One region of the Halomonas sp. BLK-85 genome, then DNA from elsewhere that is predicted to be linked to it. Evidence: riboswitches for the same ligand, from Rfam matches in the RefSeq annotation. Region 1 holds a riboswitch; each other region holds the start of a gene.
What was found. Region 1 has a riboswitch for thiamine pyrophosphate ahead of LL947_RS13475 (3-oxoacyl-ACP reductase). Riboswitches for the same ligand answer to the same signal wherever they lie in the genome.
Positions count from the first base shown of each region.

Region 2: it holds a riboswitch for thiamine pyrophosphate, as region 1 does, so the genes downstream of both, thiM (hydroxyethylthiazole kinase) here and LL947_RS13475 (3-oxoacyl-ACP reductase) in region 1, are expected to answer to the same signal.
Region 3: it holds a riboswitch for thiamine pyrophosphate, as region 1 does, so the genes downstream of both, LL947_RS10060 (SLC5/6 family protein) here and LL947_RS13475 (3-oxoacyl-ACP reductase) in region 1, are expected to answer to the same signal.
Region 4: it holds a riboswitch for thiamine pyrophosphate, as region 1 does, so the genes downstream of both, tenA (thiaminase II) here and LL947_RS13475 (3-oxoacyl-ACP reductase) in region 1, are expected to answer to the same signal.

Region 1 covers NZ_CP087731.1:2,950,313-2,955,767, reverse strand. Annotated here, with positions in the region: gene LL947_RS13490 (serine hydrolase) at 1-373, opposite strand, end outside; gene LL947_RS13485 (acyltransferase family protein) at 476-1,585, opposite strand; gene LL947_RS13480 (NAD(P)-binding protein) at 1,880-3,112, shown strand; gene LL947_RS13475 (3-oxoacyl-ACP reductase) at 3,152-3,931, opposite strand; TPP riboswitch at 3,980-4,080, opposite strand; gene LL947_RS13470 (Lnb N-terminal periplasmic domain-containing protein) at 4,201-5,455, opposite strand, start outside.
Region 2 covers NZ_CP087731.1:2,816,200-2,821,654, reverse strand. Annotated here, with positions in the region: gene LL947_RS12820 (DNA-directed RNA polymerase subunit alpha) at 1-194, shown strand, start outside; gene rplQ (50S ribosomal protein L17) at 234-620, shown strand; gene LL947_RS12810 (serine hydrolase) at 845-2,152, shown strand; gene LL947_RS12805 (DMT family transporter) at 2,228-3,100, shown strand; gene thiE (thiamine phosphate synthase) at 3,078-3,704, opposite strand; gene thiM (hydroxyethylthiazole kinase) at 3,694-4,503, opposite strand; TPP riboswitch at 4,533-4,660, opposite strand; gene LL947_RS12790 (hypothetical protein) at 4,704-5,048, opposite strand; gene LL947_RS12785 (DUF2237 family protein) at 5,154-5,455, opposite strand, start outside.
Region 3 covers NZ_CP087731.1:2,224,451-2,229,905, reverse strand. Annotated here, with positions in the region: gene LL947_RS10085 (response regulator transcription factor) at 1-426, shown strand, start outside; gene LL947_RS10080 (winged helix-turn-helix domain-containing protein) at 868-1,083, shown strand; gene LL947_RS10075 (hypothetical protein) at 1,031-1,288, shown strand; gene LL947_RS10070 (CoA-acylating methylmalonate-semialdehyde dehydrogenase) at 1,257-2,756, shown strand; gene LL947_RS10065 (peroxidase-related enzyme) at 2,856-3,446, shown strand; TPP riboswitch at 3,498-3,608, shown strand; gene LL947_RS10060 (SLC5/6 family protein) at 3,598-4,995, shown strand; gene LL947_RS10055 (MFS transporter) at 4,967-5,455, opposite strand, start outside.
Region 4 covers NZ_CP087731.1:68,852-74,306, forward strand. Annotated here, with positions in the region: gene fabA (3-hydroxyacyl-[acyl-carrier-protein] dehydratase FabA) at 1-355, opposite strand, end outside; TPP riboswitch at 777-941, shown strand; gene tenA (thiaminase II) at 1,023-1,691, shown strand; gene LL947_RS00305 (EamA family transporter) at 1,802-2,722, opposite strand; gene LL947_RS00310 (ABC transporter permease) at 2,816-3,520, shown strand; gene LL947_RS00315 (ATP-binding cassette domain-containing protein) at 3,517-4,254, shown strand; gene LL947_RS00320 (ABC transporter substrate-binding protein) at 4,260-5,099, shown strand; gene LL947_RS00325 (peroxiredoxin) at 5,235-5,455, shown strand, end outside.

The DNA.
Region 1 (5,455 bases):
GGTCGTGCCAGTTGGTTGGCCCGGCGCCATCTACATAGTCGCTTTCCGCCAGGGTCAGGCGCTCCTGGGGCGGCACGCCTGCGCCCAGTACCTCGGCGGCCACGGGTACCTTGATCAGCGAAGCAAGATACCAGGGCCGGTCGGCCCGCCAGGCATAGGCCTCGCCGCTGGCCAGATCTTGCACATAAACGCCGATATCACCGGCAAAGCGCGCCTCTACCTCCTTGAGGCGGGCATCCAGATCAGGCTGCCAGGCGCTGCGTTTATCAATTTCATGATACCAATGCGCCTCATAGCCGGACGCGGCGCCCGGGGCAAAGAATGTGGAGAAAGCGACCCACGCGGCCAGGCCTGCTCGCCCGGCTAACCTCAAAAAGCGTAACGGGCGTTTTCTCCTGTCTTGACTGGCTGGTTGTAAGATGTCTGTCTCCTTTCATTACCGGTTGTTTTAGACGCCGGCGATCCGCTGCGCTGATCAACGGTACGCCGCCATGGTACGGGTCAGCCAGATCCACGCGGCGGCCCCCAAAATCAGTAAACCACCTATTCCCAGGGCCTCCGGGTAGCGGTAGGCGCCTTCGCCTTGCCACACAAAGCGCAGCATCAGAAAAATCACCACGATATGAAAGATAAAGGCCTTCAGGGCATCTGAACCTACCAGAGTGATGGGCATCAGTGCCTTGGCTGCCTGTTTGCCGCCGACCAGGGCAAGCGCGAACAGCACCAGCGCTCCCCCCAGGCTGAACAGCATGAAGGCCAGCCCGGGCGGGTGTTTGCCCTCATTATTGGCCACCGCCAACATGGCAGCGTGAACATCGCCGCCGCTCAGCGCCAGGCCATAAAAGCCGCCGATCATCAGCGCGCCAAGGCCTAGCAGAATCAGGAAAAGGCGTTTTTGCAGCGCTGGTACCCCTGAACAGCGCAGCACCGCCTCGCCGAGCAACAGGCCCATCAGGATAAGCGGCGCGCGGCTCAGTTGGCCCCAGGCGTAGTAGTCCTGATGGTCGACCAGCAACGCCTTGAGGGTGTCGTTGCCGCCAAATGATAGCCCCTGCAGCCAGGTGGCCAGGGCGGTGAGCAGGGCGATGACAGCGAGCCGGCTCCATAGGGGGGCCCGCGCCCAGAGCGGCAGGATCAAGGGCACCCAGAGCAGGGCGATGGCGTAAAAGCCGAGAATCTCCACCCAGATACCGAAGCCGCCATAGAAGAGGGTGTCGGCGATTTCACTGGGCGTGTTGAAGGGCAGCATTTCCACGATCAGCAGTGCCTGGTACCAGAACCAGACTTCCAACGCGCGCAGCCAGAGTTTCAGCCGCCGCCTTGGCCAGTCGTCTCGCTGTACATGGGCAAGAAAGGCCACCGCCAGGGCCACCCCGAACACGAGAATAAACAGCGATGAGGAAAATTTGGTCAGCAGGTGAATCGGCACCATGCCCCACTCCGGCACGTTACGAATGCCGACCAGGCCACTGACGGAGTGACTGACGATCATCAAGCCGATGGCGATGCCGCGGGCCAGATCAATCGCTGCAATACGACCGTCGGCCTTGGGAAGCTGGGGCCTTTCATTCCAGGTTATCGCCATTCGCATCTCCTTATATCCGGGGGTATCCCGCATGCGCTGCCAGAACATTACCCTGATGGTTATCGCCTATGACCTCAAATCAAAGCGTTTGTCGCGTCATTGCGCGGCATTCCCGGAAACGTTAATGGCCAGGGGGCTTCGCGTTGAGCGGCGCCCATACGTATAGTGTCCCTTTCAGAGGCTTATGTTAATGCGCAGACCTTTTTTTGGTAGTGTCAAATGTGTGTCATCCTTGTGCCCGGTTAAGCGCGAAAGGCATTCTTTAAATATCTGATATACAAGGTGTCTATATCAATGGTCTCTTCCTCTTCTGATTCTTTTTCGAAGCCTGGTCTCAGCGTTGCCATCATCGGCAATGGCATCGCCGGCGCTGCCGCGGCAAGACAGCTGTCACTGACGATGCCTGAGCAACTTGACCGCATCACGCTCTACGAGATCGGCCGTGGCCCCGGTGGCCGGGCTTCAACCCGAAAGACACGGGCGATCCCGGCGTTGGGCATCAACCACGGAGCGCCCTATGCGGATATCACGACCTCTGAGGGGCTGGAGCTGTTGTCATCATTGGGTGATGGCATCACGCCCTATACGGGGGTTCGCTGTGTGCTCGATGGCAACACCGGCGCTTGCCAGCGCCGTGAGCGGCTGGCCGGTGAAGCGCTGATTACCGGTATCAACGGCGAGATGGCCGCCATCGCCGGGGCTCTGATGCTTGATGATCACAACGCACGCCTGCCGCGCATCAATTCAGCGTATTCAACCATGATCAGGGGGCTATCGCGATCAGATGGCGAGGAGGCTCCCTGGATACTTCGGGATAAAAACGCCGAAGAGGTCGGGCGTGCCGACTGGCTGGTGGTGGCCGGTAGTGGTGTCGCCCATCCACGCTGGTCGGACACCTTTGGGGGTGAGCCGCCGCTTGTCGCAGTGGCTTCGCAGCTTGCAGACGCGCAGTTAAACGAAGCCCTTGCGGTCATCGCCGGGCAAACGGCAGCGCCGGTGCTCACAGTCTTGATGCACTGCACCGGTAATGAGGCTGAGCAATGGCAGCGTCTGGGTTTCAATGATGGCCGGGTCGAGCACCACAGTGTTCTGGCCAAGATTTCAATCCAGCCGTGTGGCCCGGAGAGTTGCTCGGTGGTTTTGCACTCCACGATCGATTACGCCCGGGGCAATGCCGGGGTATATGGGGCTTCATCCAGTGCGGCAAGGGTGGGTGATGCCTCATCGGATAGCGCTCGAGAAGAGGCCATTGTCGATGAAATGTTAACCGCGCTAGGCGACATCCCTGGGATGCCAGTCATTGAAAAATCGCGCTATGGGTTGGGCCCATTGCTGCACCGTTGGGGTAATGCCTTTCCCGAGGGGCAGCCTTTGCCAGGGGCACTATCGCTTTGTCCCACCTCCCGAGTGGCTTTCTGTGGGGACTACACCAGTACCAGTGCGCGAATGGGCAGCTGTGAGTGCGCGCTGCTATCCGGAACCCATGCGGCAGATGCTATTCGTGCCCAGGCCATGGGTGATGTGTAGCGCTGAGCCATCATTCACGCGGCCATCACCCTGGCGATATCAGTTCTTGACCAGTCCGCCATCCACCACCAGGTTCTGGCCAGTGACCGCTCGGCTCCAGGGCGATGCAAAAAACAGGGCCGCATCGGCAAACTCTTCCGGGGTGGTGACCCGGCGCAAGGGCGTATTCGCAGCGATGAGGTCAAAAACAGCCTCAGGCGTCGCGGCAGAGGCATCCGTGGTGCGCAGCAGCCCACCCGACAGCATGTTGACCGTGATGCCGTCAGGCCCCAGATCGTTGGACAACGTACGCGTAAGCGAGAGCAGCGCGGCCTTGGCCGCCGTATAGTCGTGGTAGGGGACCACCGGGTTCTGGAAAAGGTTGGTGCCAATATTGATAATCCGCCCGGTGCCCTGCTGACGCATGCCTGGCAGCGCTGCCTGTATGGTGTTGAGTGCACTACGTGCCGTACCCTGCAGCTGTTGATCAAGGTTTTCCCAGTTCAGGGTGTCGGCGGTGGGGCGTGCATCGCCGTTAAACGAAAAGTCCGGAAGTGCATTATTGATCAGGGTGGTTACCGGCCTTCCGAAATGGGCCTGCACAGCGCTGAACATGGCGCTTACTGCGTCCGGGTCGCGCACATCCGCCTGAATGGCCAGAGCGCGCTCCGGCGCCTGTGCCACCACGGCCTGTGCCGCTTCGCGGCTGTTCAGGTAGTTCACGGCAACGTATGCGCCTTCGGCCATAAAGGTACGCGCCAGGCATGCGCCCAGGCCGCGGCTGGCGCCGGTAATCAGCACAACGTGTTGGTGAAGCGGTAACGCAAGAGATGTAGGCATCTGGGCAGGTTCCCTGTAAATGGCAAGGATGCCTACCGAGGACATGAATGGCCGCGTGTATGACATCCCTTCGCCGGTATGAACTGGATCAGGTTCAGCGGGTGTTATCTCAGCCCTGGTGTCTTATCAGGGCACCCCGTGTCGTTGAGCAAATGTATCCTACGCCCGGCCCAGACCGCAACTAGCCTAGGAGGCGTCTATTGGTTGCTGGTGTGCTGTGTCCTGCCTGGCTCAGCACGGCCCAGATCACAATGAGTTGTCAACAGATCCTAGAAATACCATGAAAAACCCAGGCTCACCTCGTGAGCGTCTTCATCTGCTTCAATACCGGCACGCATGTCCATCTGATCTCCCAGTGCCAGACGGTGCTGGAGTTTCAGGTAGGTACGGCGGCTATCCGCGCCTTTAAATGCATTGGCGTGATTGATCTCGAGCAATGTTCTGTGACCCGCTCCCCAGTCTGACAGTACACCCAGTTGGCTGACGACGGGTAAAGGGCCCGCCTGGTAGCGTTCGCTGCGCAATCGACCCCCGACCATGACGAATGGCAGATGGCGACCTAGCCGATGGGATTTTCCGGCCAGGAGAGTCACCTGACCTTCCAGGCAATGCTGGCAGCCCAGATGACTGGGTAGGATCTCACCCGAGGCGTGCCATGCCACATTGGGTAGTGCCGGCAAGGGAACGCTGCGCGCGTGCAAGTTGGTAACATCAAACAGTACCAGGCGACTTAGCCTTGGCTCATCCTGGTCGACATCAATTTCAATACGTCCTATTTCTAAAGCAGCGCTGGGCATGCGGGTATCATTGCTGTCGAGCAGGTCATATTGCAGAGGCCGAAAGGTTAACCGGCCTGCTGCGCCAAGCTCTTCATTATATATACCTTCAAGGCGTATAAGAGCGGGTGAATTGACGTCATGTAGCGGCACCCGGTCACCTGGTTTTGCTTGCCTGCCTGAAGTTGGACGTTTCAGGCGAGCCTGTAGCAGCTGCCTCTCAAGCTCGGCTATCTCAGGTTCATCGCCAGTCTGTCGCAGGAACGCAGCGTGCCCTAATAACGTATCCAATACGGCTGTCTGACTGGCAGTATTCAGTTCTTGAAAAGCAGGCGCTGAGAGGTTGAGTGTGTCAATTGCAGGCCATAACGCCTGAGCCGCTTCCTGCTCCTGCGCAGTCAATGCCTGAAAGCGCCATTCAGTTTGCAGCCTTCGTGAGGGCACATGCTGTGTTTTCTTTAATAATGGTTGGCCCTCGATGGTTGCCTGGCTGATGGCACGAACCAGCGTTTCAGGAGCCACCCATGGAGCATTGTCTGGCGTCAGGTCTTCCTCGATAACGAGTTCCAGCGTGCGGGCGATGCGCGAAGCGCAATTCTCGCTCAGAAAAAGGTAGTCGTAGTTCTGGCCGATCACTTCGAACAAGTGAGCCACCAAAAGTTGTCGCCTGGTGTCTGACAGTGATAGCTGATAGTGCCAGAGATCGCGCATTTCGCGTTCGGAATAAAGTGCAGTGTTACGGTAGAAA
Region 2 (5,455 bases), 130 kb from region 1:
TGAAAGCCGAGAATATCTATTACATTGGTGATCTGATTCAGCGCACTGAAGTTGAGTTGCTGAAGACACCCAATCTTGGCAAGAAGTCCCTGAATGAAATCAAGGATGTTCTGGCAGCACGTGGCTTGTCCCTTGGCATGCGGTTGGAGAATTGGCCGCCAGCAAGCCTGAAGGACGACAAGGCCTCCGCGTGAGCGTCATCTTGAGTCCCAGTTTGGTAAGGAATCACAACCATGCGTCATCGTAAGAGTGGTCGTCATTTAAATCGTAACAGCTCGCACCGTCAGGCTATGTTCAAGAACATGTCTGTATCTCTGGTCGAGCATGAAGTTATCAAGACAACCCTGCCAAAAGCCAAAGAGTTGCGTCGCGTCATTGAGCCGCTGATTACTCTGGCCAAGCAGGATAGCGTTGCCAACCGCCGTCTGGCGTTCTCCCGCACGCGTTCCAAGGAAGCCGTGGGTAAACTGTTCAACGAGCTAGGGCCGCGTTATGCCGAGCGTCCGGGTGGCTACATCCGTATTCTCAAGTGTGGTTTCCGCACCGGTGATAACGCACCAATGGCTTACGTCGAGCTTGTAGACCGCCCCATGGTGGAAGACGTCGCCGCCGAAGATTAATTTCCGTTTCGGCGCAAGGGTGACGGTAAAACCGGCCTGATATCTCTGGCATAATGCGAGAGACTATCAGGCCGGTTTTTTTGTGTGTAATTTATATTGTCGGTGGGCCTCAATGACAGATACAGAAAGCTGAAAAACCGCTATTCTCTATAGGCGTTATCATCGTTACGCTCAACCATTGAACGGATAGGCTGTTATCACCAAGGAACTCAGAGGTCTTGATCATGCAGGCTGGCAATTGCTCTAGGACTCAGTATCGTCGTGCCACCTGGCCTGGCGCGTTTATCGTGCTGGCTGTTGTGGTGGGGGGGCTGTTGCTGGCGTCTGGCGCACAGGCAAATCCGCGTTATGCCGGTATGGTGGTTGATCTGGATAACGGCGAAGTGCTCTACGCTGAGAATCCTGATGAGCGACGCTACCCGGCCTCCCTGGTCAAGATGATGACACTCTACATGACCTTTGAAGCCTTGGAGAGCGGTCGTCTTTCCCTGCATCAACCGCTGAGCGTATCGACTTACGCTGCGGCCAAGCCGGCCGTCAAACTGTGGCTGCCTGCGGGCAGCACTATTACGGTTGATCAGGCGATTCGCGCCTTGTCGGTTCGTTCTGCCAATGACGTGGCTGCCGTGCTGGCAGAAGCACTAGGGGGCTCGGAGAGAATGTTTGCGCGACAGATGACCGAACGCGCCCGGGGGCTAGGTCTGACCGCCACGACATTTAAAAATGCCTCGGGCCTCCCCGACAGCGGTCAGGTTACCACGGCCCGTGACATGGTGCGTCTTGCCGTACGGGTGATGAACGACTTCCCACAGTATTACCACTATTTTGCGCTGCAATCGTTCAACTTCAATGGCAAGACACACAAAAGCCATAACCGCCTGGTGCGCAATTACCCTGGGGCAGACGGCCTGAAAACCGGTTTTATCCGCGCCTCCGGATTTAATGTAGCGACTACCGCGACGCGGGGTAATCGCCGCCTGGTCGGTATCGTCATGGGAGGCTTTTCATCCCGGTCACGTGACGCGCATATGTCTGACCTGCTGGATCGCAGTTTCCTGCGTGCCAGCCTGCGTGACCAGAGCAGCTGGTTGGCCAATGCTGATTTTTCGCGTGAATACATGCAGTTTGATGCAGTGCCACAGCGCTATTCACAGCCTGCCTATGCAAGTGTCGATAACGGCGCTGTCATTTCAGACAGTGCTGGCAGGGCAGGTGAAGGCGCTGGTGGCGCTGCACCGGTTGCCATGGATACTATCACCACACCGCCCGTATCACCCCCACAGCGTCAGGCGGGCTGGGGTGTACAGCTCGGTGCATTCAGTGAAGAAGCGCTGGCGCGCCAACTGGCCACTCAGGCATCGCAGCAGTTAGGTACTCAAGTCAACGGTCAGGTTGCCGTGCAGCCGGTGCCCGGCCAGCGCCGTCTGTTTCGTGCCCGTGTCGTTTCTCTTGAAGAACAGCAGGCACGAAACGCCTGTCTGCAACTGCGCTCGCATGGCATGGATTGCATGGTCGTAAACGCTAGCCTGTAGTGTTAACGTGAAGCGGTAGCCCCGCCTGGGTAACCTCGCGGGGTTTTCTGTTTATGCATCGAGACCTGCCCTGATATGACCACTTCTTTCAAAGGCATCATGTTCATGTGTGCCGGGGTGCTGTGTCTTGCCCTGGGCGACGCTGTGTCGAAATGGCTGGGAGAAGTGCACTCACCCTTGCAGATTGTGTTTTTCCGTACCCTGGTTTCCTTGCCGCTGATTGCGCTTCTGGCGCATTTCGGGGGAGGCCTGCGCAAGCTGCAAACCCGCCGGCCGAAGGTACATCTGGTGCGTGGCGTGATCTATACCGGCACCATGGGCTTTTTTGTCTGGGGGCTGACCATGCTTCCGCTGGCAGAAGCGACGGCGATTGCCTTTGTGGCGCCCATGTTTGTCACTCTGCTGTCAGTTCCCCTGCTCGGGGAGCGTATCGAACTGCCCGTATTGGTGGCGTCATTGGTCGGTTTTATGGGCGTGTTGATTGTCGTACGCCCGGGGGGTGAAGCCTTCCAGCTGGGCTCGCTGGTGATGATAGCGGCGGCGGTCTGCTATGCGCTGATGATGGTGACCGCGCGCCGCTACGGCCGCGAGCACCTCTGGGCCATGGTGTTCTATATGACACTGATTCCCATGCTGCTGACAGCGCTAACGCTCCCCTGGGTATGGCAAACGCCTTATCCATGGCACTGGCCCGGATTTCTGCTGTCAGGTGTTTTAGGCGTTGGCGCCACGGCGTTTATTACCCAGGCCTTTCGTCACGCCCCGGCAGCCATTGCCGCCCCCTTTGATTACACGGCCATGCTGTGGGCCGTTCTGCTGGGCTGGTGGTTCTGGGGCGAACTCCCGGATATCTGGGTACTGGTGGGTAGCGTCTTGATCATAGGCAGCGGCCTGGCGATTGCCCACCACGACCGCCGCACCAGCCTCAAGCGTCGGCCCACTGCCTAGCCAGATGTTGGGCACTGTCGCGAGGTGAGGTTTGCCCACAGATAGCCGAAATGACCGCAACACCGGCAGCACCACTGCGCTTGGCAGCGCGTATATGCGCGGTCTTCAGCCCGCCAATGGCAACCCCCGGCAGCGGGCTTGCCGAGACCAATGCGGCCAGGCCATCAAAGCCGATAGGCGGCTCGTGATCCCCTTTGCTGGGGGTGGCAAACACAGGGCCAAAACCGAAATAATCCAGCAGGCTGGCCGGCGCTCTGGAAAGTTGTGTCAAGGTGTTGACGGATAGGCCAATAATCGCCTCTTTTCCCAGGGCCTGACGCGCCTGCTCGATGGTGGCATCGGTTTGCCCGACATGCAGGCCATCCGCCTGGCTGGCAATCGCCACCTCAAGGCGGTCATTGATGATCAGTGGAACACCGGTTCCTGCCAACAGGCTTTTCAACCGCCTGGCCTGCTCGATCATGGCCACATCGCTGGCCTGCTTGTCGCGCAACTGGACAATGCTTACCCCTCCGGTTACCGCTTCTTCGACGGTACGTTCAAGGCCTTTTTCAGTGCATAAGCCTGCATCCGTTACCAGATACAGTGAGAGATCAAGCGACATTCATTGGCTCCATTTTCAAACAGGTGTCCAGATCCTGAGGGGTCAGCTGATAAAGGGCATCCAGAAAAGCAGGGGTAAAGCTCCCTGGGCCCTTGGCCCTCTGGCCTGCTCGCTCGCCGGCCAGAGCAAAACAGCCAAAGGCGGCGGCAGTCGCCATCCACGGCGATGATGGGTTAGCGCCTACAAACGCTGCTACCGCAGCACTCAGCCCGCAGCCCAGGGTAGTGACTCTGGGCATCAGGGAGTGGCCGCCATACAGGCGTAATGATCGCTGCCCATCGGTGATGATATCCGTCTCACCGCTGACGCCCACAATGCAGCCCTGTTGCCTGGCCAACTGGAGAGCAGCCGTGTAGGCATCGTCTGAACTCGCCGTGCTATCGGCGCCGCGTCCCGGGTTGGCAACGCCATTAAGACTGAGAATTTCAGAGGCATTGCCGCGTATCACAGTGGGCCTGAAGGCGAGCAGCTCAGCGCAAAGTTGCTGGCGGTAGGCGGTGGCGCCGACGGCAACGGGGTCCAGCACCCAGGGCGTACCAGACGCCTGAGCCGTGCGGGCAGCTAGCTGAATACCAGTGGCCCAGGGAGCGGAAATTGTGCCAATGTTCACTGAAAGCGCTGAAGAAAGTTTTACAAACTCAGCCACTTCCTGCTCAGCATGCAGCATAGCCGGTGACGCTCCCAGGGCCAGCAGGATGTTAGCGCTGCTATTCATCGCCACATAGTTAGTGATGCAATGCGTTAAGGGGGGAGTTTGATGGAGGCAGGCCAGGTGTTGGCCCAGGTGCGCTGTTGTCATACATTCCTCCCGGGCGGGAGGCAGTGGGAGCATTCGCCCCCACGACTCCCTACGCCGGTATTATCCGGATCAGGTAGTGAGGGTGCGTCTCAGCTTGAAGCTGTCTTATCTTGGTCGTCAGGCCAAGGTGACCGTTCAAGCGCCCCTGTCGTTACTTCAAGGCAAAAGTCTAACTGAACATCGCTAGGCTGGCGAATTCTTCATTTAAAAGCGATGCGTGTTCCATAGGTCAGCATTTCATCCGGCGACATGGCACGGCCGGGAACCCCGATCATTTCATCACCGCACTGGTCAGCAAACGTCAGCACACCATGCTCTAGACCGAGTTGACCCAGTTTGTCGCGGATTTCACCAGTGCCCAGAAACGACACAACACGACCCTCGTTGTCACTCAGTTCTGATACACCATTGGCGTGGTGGAAACGGACGGTATAGATGCCGTCCATGGATTCCACCTCAACGATGGGTGAAAAGCCATTATGTAGCGCATGTGCCAGTTGGCGATAGCTTAGGCGGTCGCCTATCTGGTAATCGATACTCGTCATGATGAACTCCTGCAGACGGAACTGCGTAAAATATTTTGTACAGCTTTTGATAAATCAGTGTAGAGCAATCGTCAATCTTTGCCAGCCATCCCGGCGTTAAATTCACTAACGAACCGCATCCAGGGCGTGTTGTTGCAGTTGAATCAGGGGGATAACATCCAAGGCTTTTTCATGGGTGGCAGATAAAATAACCGGAGGAGCCAGGCCCACTACGGCTGCTTCCTTCCAGCGACTGGCACACAGGCACCAGCGATCGCCAGGATTGAGGCCAGGGAAGCCAAACTCCGGGTGAGGGGTCACCAGATCGTTGCCCTGCGCGCGTGAGAAGGCCAGAAACTCCTCAGTCACCATGGCACACACGGCATGCACGCCATGGTCATTAGGGCCGACACGGCAAAAGCCATCGC
Region 3 (5,455 bases), 730 kb from region 1:
AGTAAACCCTTCCGCCCGGCAGAGTTGACCGCACGCACTTTTTCAGCTTTTCGGCGTCAGTCTTTCAGTTCCCTGCGCGATGCCCAGGAAAAGGATCTCGATTTTGGCAGCATCGTACTCGATGAAAAGAATGAGCTTGCCTACGTTCTAGGAGTGCCTGTGGCACTTACTCGCCAGGAAATCAGGTTGGCGTACGTGCTGCTTAGCCGCTCTGGCAGTATTCTTTCGCGTTCCTATCTGTACGAATATGTGTGGGGGATGACGCAAACAGACAAAACGCGCACGCTGGATGTGCATATTCACCGGATACGTAAAAAACTCAGCCTGAACGGTGAGCACGAATGGTACATGGAATCCGTTTACGGCCATGGCTATCGGCTCGAACGCACCGGGCCGAAATTGTATTCGACAAGCCCGTCAGCGTAGATATCTTTTCAAAGCACTCACGAGACTCTCGGCTGTCCGGATTGATAACTATCGGTTCGGCAGCATATTTCTGCCTGAGCGAGTAAAATAATCATCCTGGCTGTTATAGCGTCTTCTTTTCTGTCAGCGCTCTATATATCAGTATTTGTTAAATTAATTATTTATAATATTCGCGGTAATATGTTCTTGATACATTGCTTCCTTGTGTGAACCAGAAGAGGCCATCCCGCTAGATGTTATCTTTTTTCAAAACAGTACCGTTTGAACCGGGTGGGAATTTTATAAATATTGCGAGTGACGACGACTGTGCAGTTTGTTACGTGAAGCTGAGAAAACTGATTTGACTTTGGCAATATTCGCCTGGATGAGACAAACGAGGTTGCTTACGTTAACGGCCAACCAGTCGCCTTGACGCGTCAAGAACGCAAGTTGGCGTATGTAGTGCTCAGTCGTTCAGGCACTGTATTGTCGCGCTCCTGTCTTTACGAGTATGTCTGGGGGTTGAGCCAGGTAACCAATACTCGCACCCTCGATGTCCATATACATCGTATACGTAAGAAACTGGGTATGAGCGGAGAATCTCACTGGATTCTGGAGTCCGTTTATGGCCATGGATATCGGCTGTATCGCGCTAAAAAGAGATACGGTTCGCTGTGACCAAGCCTTTTATATCGACCGCCTTCCCCAAATCTTGACGCTTACGTTAACTTCCTGCTATACCATGAATCCTGTTACCACTATCCTGTTTCCTGTGGCGCGCCGGCAGGGGCGCCCGATAAATACAAGAGCGCCGCCCCTCAAGGAGCGCGCCAGCCAACTGGAGAGATGCAATGCCGATTCGCGAAATCCCCATGTTTATTGATGGCCAGCCAGTACAATCACAAAGTCAGGACTGGCGTGACGTCGTCAACCCGGCCACCCAGGAAGTGGTGGCCCGGGTGCCTTTCTGTAGTGCGGAAGAGGTGGAGCGTGCGGTGGCCAGCGCTAAGGAAGCCTTCCAGACATGGCGCAAGGTACCGTTGGGCAAGCGCATGCGCATCATGCTCAAGCTGCAGGCGCTGATTCGTGACAACACCGCTGAGCTGGCAGCATTGATCACCGAGGAACATGGCAAGACCCTGCCGGATGCCGAAGGTGAAGTGGGCCGTGGCCTGGAAGTGGTCGAGCACGCCTGCTCGATAACCTCCTTGCAGCTGGGCGAGCTGGCCGAGAACGCCGCCAGCGAAGTGGATGTCTACACCATGCACCAGCCGCTGGGCGTCGGCGCCGGCATTACCGCCTTCAACTTCCCGATCATGCTGCCGTGCTTCATGTTCCCGCTGGCGATTGCTACCGGCAATACCTTTGTGCTCAAGCCCTCCGAGCAGGACCCGACTTCCACCATGCGCCTGGTCGAACTGGCCCACGAAGCCGGTATTCCGGCCGGTGTCCTGAACGTGGTGCACGGCGGGCCGGACGTGGCCAACCAGATTGCCGATCACCCGGATATCAAGGCGCTGTCGTTTATCGGTTCCAGCCACGTGGGCGCGCTGCTCTACAACCGCTCCGCCGTCGCGGGCAAGCGCATGCAAGCCATGCTGGGCGCCAAGAACCACTGTGTGGTGATGCCGGATGCCAACCGCAGCCAGGCGATCAATAACCTCCTGGGCTCGGCCTTTGGGGCAGCCGGCCAGCGCTGCATGGCCAATTCCGTGGTGGTGCTGGTGGGCGAGGCGCGGGAATGGCTCGGTGATATTGTTGCCGGTGCCAAGGGCATGAAGATAGGGCCGGGTACCCAGCGCGACGCCGATCTCGGGCCCCTGGTATCGCCCCAGGCCAAGGAGCGCGTCGAGCGCCTGATTAGCGCGGGTGAACAGGAAGGCGCAAGTCTGCTGGTCGATGGCCGCGGCTGCACGGTGGAAGGTTACCCGGACGGCAACTTTGTCGGCCCGACCCTGTTTGCCGATGTCACCGCTGATATGGCCATCTACCGCGAAGAAATCTTTGGCCCGGTGCTGTGTGTGGTATCCGTTGAAACCCTGGATGACGCCATTGCCTTCATCAATGCCAACCCCAACGGTAACGGCACCTCCATTTTCACCAATTCCGGCTGGGTTGCCCGCCGCTTCGAGACCGATATCGATGTTGGCCAGATCGGCATCAACGTGCCCATCCCGGTGCCGGTCGCCTATTTCAGCTTCACCGGCTCACGCGGTTCCAAGCTGGGTGATCTGGGGCCCAACGGCAAGCAGGCCATTGCTTTCTGGACACAAACCAAGACGGTCACCGCCCGCTGGTTTGAGCCGGAAAACGTCTCCAGCGGCATCAACAGCACCATCTCGCTAAGCTGACCGGCCAAGCACTAGCCTAGAGCCCGACTGCAACACAACGCCCCGCCTCGACGGGGCGTTATGCTGTCAAATCACCTGTAACAACAACAAGGAGCTACCATGAACAGCTCACTCAGCCGTTTTGGCGTGCCGGAAGCGCTCACCGATCTGCCCGCCGATATTCGCGACACCATCCTCGCTGTGCAGGAAAAAGCCGGTTTCGTGCCTAACGTATTTCTGATGCTGGCCCATCGGCCGGACGAGTTCCGCGCCTTTTTTGCCTACCACGATGCGCTGATGGAGCGGGAAGCCGATACCCTGACCAAGGCCGAAAAGGAAATGATCGTGGTGGCTACCAGTGCCCGCAATCGCTGCCTTTACTGCGTGGTGGCCCACGGCGCCCTGGTACGTATCTACAGTAAGGACCCGCTGCTGGCCGACCAGGTGGCCATCAACCATCGCACCGCGCCGATCAGCGAGCGCCATCGGGTGATGCTGGATTTTGCCCTGCACTGCGGGCTGGACGTAGGCGAGCTGACCGACGACTGGGAAGCGCGGCTGGCGGCGGTCGGCTTCACCCGTGACGATATCTGGGATATTGGCGCCATCACCGCCTTTTTTGGCTTATCCAACCGTCTGGTCACCCTGACCGGTACGCCGCCGAATCCGGAGTTCTACATGCTGGGTCGGGTGCCGCGAGATAACTCCTGACGCTTTACTCTGGCCCATCAATCCGCAACAATAATTAAGACAACTTACATTCACTGTCGCCAGGGGAGCCATCCGGCTGAGAAGGCAAGCGTTCGTTCGCGCTGCAGACCCTGGAACCTGATCCGGTTAATACCGGCGGAGGAAGTGCGACATGCCATACCTGACCGCCGCTGCGCTTGGCGCGGCACTTTTCTGCTTTGCATTTCTGGGCCTGCGGGCACGTCGGGCCAACAGCCTGAACGGTGCCAATGCCGTGGATGACTATCTGTCGGCGCGCAACTCGCAATCCTCACTGACCATCGGCCTGTCCTTTCTGGCTTCCGGCATGGGCGCCTGGATTCTGTTTGCACCCCCCGAGATTGGCGCCTTTGTCGGCCCGGTGGCCCTGGCCGGCTACGCCATTGGCTCGGCGCTGCCGTTTATTGTGCTGGGCCTCTACGGCCCGAAAATCCGCCGCGCCTTGCCCCAGGGGCGCAGCATTGCCGAGTTTGCCGAGGCTTGCTACGGCCGTGGCGTGCGTCACTGGGTGTCGCTGGTCTCGGTGGCCTATATGGCCTGTTTTCTGGCCGCCGAGCTCACCGCCATCGGCGCGATTACCGCGCTGCTCTCGGATGTGCCGCCGGCGCTGGTGGTGATGGGTGTAGCGCTGACCACACTGCTCTACACCGCCGTGGGTGGCCTGCGCGCCAGCCTGGCCACCGACCGCTGGCAGGCCTGGCTGCTGATGGCCCTGCTGGTGATTGTCGGCGGCGTGGCGTTAACGGCCCTGCCGGCGCTGCCCAGTGAAGTAGCCATGCCCTCGGCGCCACTGGGCAGTGCGCTAAGCGTGGCCTTGACCTTGGTGATTGCGGTGACTGCCGCCAATCTTTTCCATCAGGGCTATTGGCAGCGAGTGTGGGCGGCAGAAGATAACCACAGCCTGGCGCGGGGCGCCTGGCTGGGCGGCGGTGCCACTGTGGTCGTGGTAATGGTGATTGGTGGCCTGGGCATTATTGCCGCCATGAGCGGGGTGGCCCTCGGCGAACCGCCGATTCCGTTCTTCGCGCTGCTTTCCGAAGCCCCCGCCTGGCTGGCGCTACCGGCGCTGGTCCTGGCGGTCACTCTGGTGGCCTCCAGCGTGGATACCCTGCAAAACGCCATTGCCTCGCTGGCCAGCGAACAGTTCTCTACCCGGGGCGGCTCGCTGCCCCTGGCCCGCTGGGCCACGGTGGCCCTGATGGTGCCGGTGGTGATCCTGGCACTGCAGGGCGTTTCGGTACTGCGGCTGTTCCTGATCGCCGACCTGCTGTGCGCTGCCATCGTGGTGCCGGTATTGCTTGGCCTGTGGCAGCGGATGACGCCGTTTGCGGCCATTGCCGGCGGGCTTGCTGGCATGCTCGGCGCCATCCTGCCCGGCTGGGTGATGCAGGGCAGCTTCAGTGCTGGGCTGCTGGCGGCCAGCTTTCCCAACAGTATTCCTACCCTGGCGCCGTTTGCCGGGGCACTGCTGGCCTCCACGCTGGTCAGCGTAGGGTGGGCGCTTAGCGCTCGCCCGAGGGTAACGGCCTGACGGTCTCGGGGTGAGCAGCCTGGCCCAGGTCATGCAGCCGCAGTGCCAGCAGTGCCAGGCCCACACCCATCAATATAACCAGACCCGCCAGCAGCAGCGGGAAGGCCCCCGCACCCAGCCAGTCAAGCAAGGGGCCGGTCAGTGAGGGCACCACCAGGGCGCCGCTGCCGGCGGCGGTAAAAATCGCCCCCGTGGTGCGCCCGCGCATTTCCATGACCTGGTTACTCAGCGCATACAGGGTCGGGAAGAAGGCTGACGCCGCCAGCCCGAACAGCAGGGCGCCAACCGTCAGCGGCACCCACAGCGCATGCAGCGCCCAGGCGGTCACCAGCCCAAGTGCCGTACAGCCGCAGAGTATCCACCAGGGCGAGACCGCCCGCAGTAAAGGAATGGCCAGCAGCCGCCCGGCAGACAGGGTCAGCCAGAACAGGGTGGCCAGAATGGCGGCGTCCTTGGCGGC
Region 4 (5,455 bases), 260 kb from region 1:
GCAGAATCTGGCCGGTGAATTTGACGTCACCACAGCCCAGGGCTCGCCCGCGACCCGGGTGACCCAGCCAGCCGAGATAGAAGCCGACCAGTTGCCACATGGCATCCAGACCCAGGCAGCCAGGCATGACCGGATCGCCCGGGAAGTGGCAATCAAAAAACCACAGGTCCGGGGTGATGTCCAGTTCGGCAATAAGCTCACCTTTATTACTTTCACCGCCGTCTTCGGTAATGCTGGTAATGCGATCAAGCATCAGCATGTTGGGTGCTGGCAATTGGGCATTGCCCGGGCCAAAAAGCTCGCCGCGTGAGCAGGCCAGCAGTTCATCGCGATCAAAAGAGTGTTGCTTGGTCACTGAAACGTTCCGAATATCGAGATTATTGTTGGCCGCGTGCGGCACCCAAGCCGAAGCGGAGTGCCAGTGCACAGGCCGCAAGGCCATCACTAGTTTACTTCCCGACGCTTGCGAATGCACGTCGACTGTTCAGCCAAGACTGCCAGAATGCCTTCTTGCAAAGCCATACAAGGCACTAATGGCTTGCAGCGTGACACTTTCAGGCCGGGTGATGCAAACAGCGTTGAGGCCGGCTGATCAGCAGCACTGCGCAAATGATGCCCGATCATCGCTCAGGAAGCGAGGGCCCGTCAGAGATCTCGCCATTTTGTCATCATGGTTTACATAGCCGAAAATGGAAAAAGCCTATAAGCGATAGCCAGCTGATCCTCTAGGGTGTCTTTCTTGCATCTCACAGTGATGCCTCCTAGACTTCCTGTTCAACAGCTTGACGGGGTGCCGGTGAATCCGGCTGAGATAGCGCAGGGCGTATCCTTCTGATATTTGCCAAAGCGCTGGTCCCGCTGAACCTGATCCGGCTAATGCGCTGCGGCTTACACAAGTTCGCAGCGCGGGTACCGGCGTAGGGATCAAGCGATGGCCGCGGCTATCCTCACGCCACCTTCCGGGCCATTTTCTCGGTCTTGTGCTTACGCCTACCCTCCGGATCCTTATTTCTGGAGGCCTTATGGGTTATTGCTTTACTGATCTGACGACTAGTTGCCACACCGACTGGCGCGCCTATATTGAGCATGATTTTGTGCGTCAACTGGGCATTGCCACGCTTCCCGAACCCGCGTTTCGCCACTATCTGAAACAGGATTACCTGTTTCTGATTCACTTTGCCCGCGCCTATGCCTTGGCCGCCTATAAAAGCCCGACGCTGGCTGATCTGCGCCAGGCCCATGAAGGGTTGAAAGCCATTGTGGATGTCGAACTCGGCCTGCACGTGAGCTTTTGCCAGGAGTGGGGCATTTCCGAAGACGAGCTGGCCCAGCTGCCGGAAGCGCGCGCCACCCTGGCCTATACCCGCTACGTGCTGGATACCGGCAACCGCGGTGACCTGCTCGATCTGCACGTGGCACTTGCCCCTTGCCTGGTGGGCTATGGGGACATTGCCAACTGGCTGAATGCCCAGCCTTTTACCCTGCGTGGTGCGAAAAACCCCTATGACGCCTGGATCGCCATGTACGCAAGCGAGGAGTATCAGGCCGCCAGACAGGCCGAGCTGGAATGGCTCAACGCCCGTCTGGCTGATGTGACCCCCGCCCGCTTTGCCGAGCTTAGTCGTATCTTCCACGATGCCACTCGCCTGGAAATCGACTTCTGGCAGATGGGGCTGGATCTTGCTCATTAACCCCGCGAAGCCAGACATCACGACGAAATCCTGCCCAAGGATTCTGCCAAGGTGGCGCACTTCTGCTCCCACCCGTTCAATCGGTAAGCACTGCGCAAGCCGGTTGTTGGTCAGCGCGCGCGTGACAACCCCAGCACGATAATCCCACCGATGACCACGGCGCCGCCTACCAGCTGGCCAGGGGTCAGCATCTGCCCCAGAAAGAGATAACCCAGCAGTAGAGACGCCACCGGTTCGAAATTCATGACCGGTGCGTTTCTCGCCATATCCAGGCGCGGGACACTGATAAACAGGATGGAAAACGCGCTGCCGTACAACACTGCCAGCAGCATCAGCCCTGTCCAGCCGGTGGTGTTGTCCGGCAGGTTCATGCCGCCGGGCATCGCGCCCAGCAGCCCACCCAGGATCATGGCAATAAACACCGTCTGCATGGTCAGCCAGCTGCGTAGGGTACTGCCTACCCTGGCCAGCCGGTGTTCGGTAATCCATAGGGTGCTGGCCAGGGCGAAGGCGGCGGCCAATCCAAAGCCAATACCTGTCAGCCATTCAGGCCCCATGGCCGCCGCATTGGCCAGCCAGGCAGGAATATCAAGCACCACAAGGAGCCCGATCAGGATGGTGCCCATGATCAGGCAGCTGCGCAGTGAAGGCCGTGGCCCACCCAGCGCCCAGGTCAATAGCGCCAGCTGGAGGGGAAAGGTGTTCACCAGCAGCAGGGCGATGACCACGGGCAGGCGGGCAACCGCTGAATAGAGGCAGACGCTTTGAATGGCAATCAGCACGCCTGCGGCAAGCTGCCATGGCCAGGTGCCGGGTGGCAGCCAGAAACGCTTTTTCTGCATCATCAAAAGCGCCAGCAGGATCAGGCAGGCCACTCCTGAGCGCATCAATACCGCAAGCAACAGGCCCGTGCCATTATCAAATGCCAGCCGCGCCGCGACATGGTTGGCGGCAAACAGGGTGGCGACCGACATGATCAAGGGGATGGCCAGGTGGCGGGGCAGAACGTCAGATGATGCGGCGGAGGACATAATGTTTGATCCAACCTGAGCAGGATAATAAGCACAGCAAAGTGAAAGTCAGCCAGATCAAGCATACTATGCAGCCTATGATAGGAGAATTGAATGGCTGCAGATTCCAATGCCCTTAATGTAGCACTATCCCTGTTGATCAACCTGGATGCGGCGCTGGTCGATATCGTGCTGCTTTCCTTGCAGGTATCGCTCCTGGCGGTATGCCTGGCGGCGGTGATCGGTTTCCCCATGGGGGCGGCGGTGGCACTATGGCAGTTTCCTGGCCGCGGCCTGATGGTGGTGGCGCTGAATGCCTTGATGGGTTTGCCGCCCGTGGTAGCCGGCCTTGCCGTGTACCTGCTGCTATCCCGGGCCGGCCCGTTGGGCGAGTGGGGGCTGCTGTTTACCCCGAGCGCCATGGTGATTGCCCAGGTGGTGCTGGTACTGCCGATCCTGGCGGCGCTGTCGCGTCAGAAGGTTGAAGAACTCCTGGCTGAGTATCAGGAACAGTTTGTGTCGCTGGGTATGTCACGCCTGCGCATGATGCCGACCCTGCTGTGGGATGCGCGCTTTGCGTTGCTTACCGTGCTGTTGGCCGGATTCGGGCGGGCCAGCGCGGAAGTCGGCGCGGTCATGATGGTGGGCGGCAATATAGACGGAGTGACCCGAGTCATGACCACCTCCATTGTGCTTGAAACCAGCAAGGGCAACCTTCCGCTGGCGCTCGGCTTGGGGATCGTGCTGTTAACTCTGGTGTTGATGATCAATGCGGCGGCCTATCTCGTCGGTGAGTGGGCGCGGAGGCGAACCGGATGACCGTTTTACAGCCACTGGATACCCATGTTGACGTGTACCCACGAGCATCACTGATATTTGACCGGGTCACGTTCAGTTATCAGGGTAAACACCTGTTGGGCCCCTGCTCGTTTACGCTTCAGGGGGCTGGCCCGACCCTGGTGATGGGTCCCAACGGTGCGGGCAAAAGTTTGTTACTGCGCCTGGCCCACGGCTTGCTGGCGCCTGCGTCCGGACGCGTTCACTGGTTGCCGCAGCGCCCGCGCCAGGCCATGGTTTTCCAGCAGCCCGTCATGCTACGCCGCTCGGCCATTGCCAACCTGATGCATGCGCTGGCGGTTAACAAGACACCGCGCCGCCAGCGCCGTGAAATGGCACATGCGGCGCTGACGCGCTTCGGCCTGGCAGCCAGTGCGGAGACGCCAGCCAGGGTACTTTCCGGCGGTGAGCAGCAGCGTCTGGCTCTGGCGCGTGCCTGGGTGCTGGCCCCTCAGGTACTGTTTCTGGATGAGCCGACCTCCGCTCTTGATCCTGCCGCTATCAAGGCAGTGGAGGAAGCCGTGTCCGCTTTTCAGCGCCAGGGCACACGCGTGGTGATGACCACCCATGATATTCATCAGGCACGGCGGCTTGCCGCCGATGTCCTGTTTATGGCGGGTGGCCAGGTGCTTGAGCATACGGTTGCCCAGCGCTTTTTTGAACAGCCTGCCTCACCCGGCGCGCAGGCGTATCTACGCGGTGACATTATTGAGTAATGCCGATGCCCCAGATGTTAAATGGCATGTTCAAGAGACATGCAGTGCTTAAAGCCCTGACGCTGGCGACCATGATCAGTGGCGCTTTGATGACTCAGGCCCACGCCGATGATTTTATTACCCTGGCATCCACCACCTCGACGGAGAATTCGGGGCTGTTTGCAGCCATTGTGCCGGCTTTTGAAGCCGCAACAGGGATTGAAGTGCGAGTGGTGGCGGTGGGTACCGGCCAGGCGTTCGAGATCGCCCGGCGTGGCGATGCCGACAGCCTGCTGGTGCATGACACGATCGGTGAGGAGCAGTTTGTGGCCGAGGGTGGCGCCAGCGAACGTGCGGATGTGATGTATAACGATTTTGTGATCATTGGCCCTTCTGATGATCCGGCAGGTATTGCCGATGCCAAGAGTGCGACAGATGCGTTAGCCCTGATAGCGGATGCCAAAGCGCCTTTTACCTCCCGTGGGGATGATAGCGGCACCCACCGTGCCGAACAGCGCTTGTGGGAAAAGGCAGGGATGGACCCCGAGGGCGGCTGGTACCGTGAACTGGGTAGCGGTATGGGGCCAACCCTGAATATTGCCGCCGCTATGGATGCCTACGTAATGGCAGACCGGGCTACCTGGGTGGCGTTTGAAAACCCTCAGAATCTGGCGTTGCTGTTTGCCGGCGATGAGGGGCTCTTCAATCAGTATGGCAGCCTGGTGCTGTCTGCCGAGCGCCACCCGCACCTGAAGCATGATCTGGCAGCGCAGTGGCAACGTTGGCTACTCTCGGAAGACGGTCAGCAGGCGATTGGCGCCTTTGAGGTAGACGGCCAGCCGCTGTTCTTCCCCAATGCGCAATAATGTCGCAGGGTTGGGGGCTGAGGTTGTAATATCGCTGCCGCGTACCCATGGTATAGGCTATATAGGTGGCGCATGCTGGCGCCTGCCATTAGTCAGCTTGCGGTTGTTCAACTTGCTTGAAATAAGGAGTATGTGATGTCGTTACGCATTAATGAAGTTGTGCCGGATTTTGAAGCCGATACCAGCCAGGGGCCGATTCGCTTTCACGACTGGATTGGAGATAGCTGGGCGATTCTTTTTTCACATCCCAAAGATTTTACGCCGGTCTGCACCACCGAGTTTGGCGCGGTGGCTACGCTGGATGCCGAGTGGAAAAAGCGCGGTACCAAGGTGATTGGTGTTTCCGTTGATGGTGT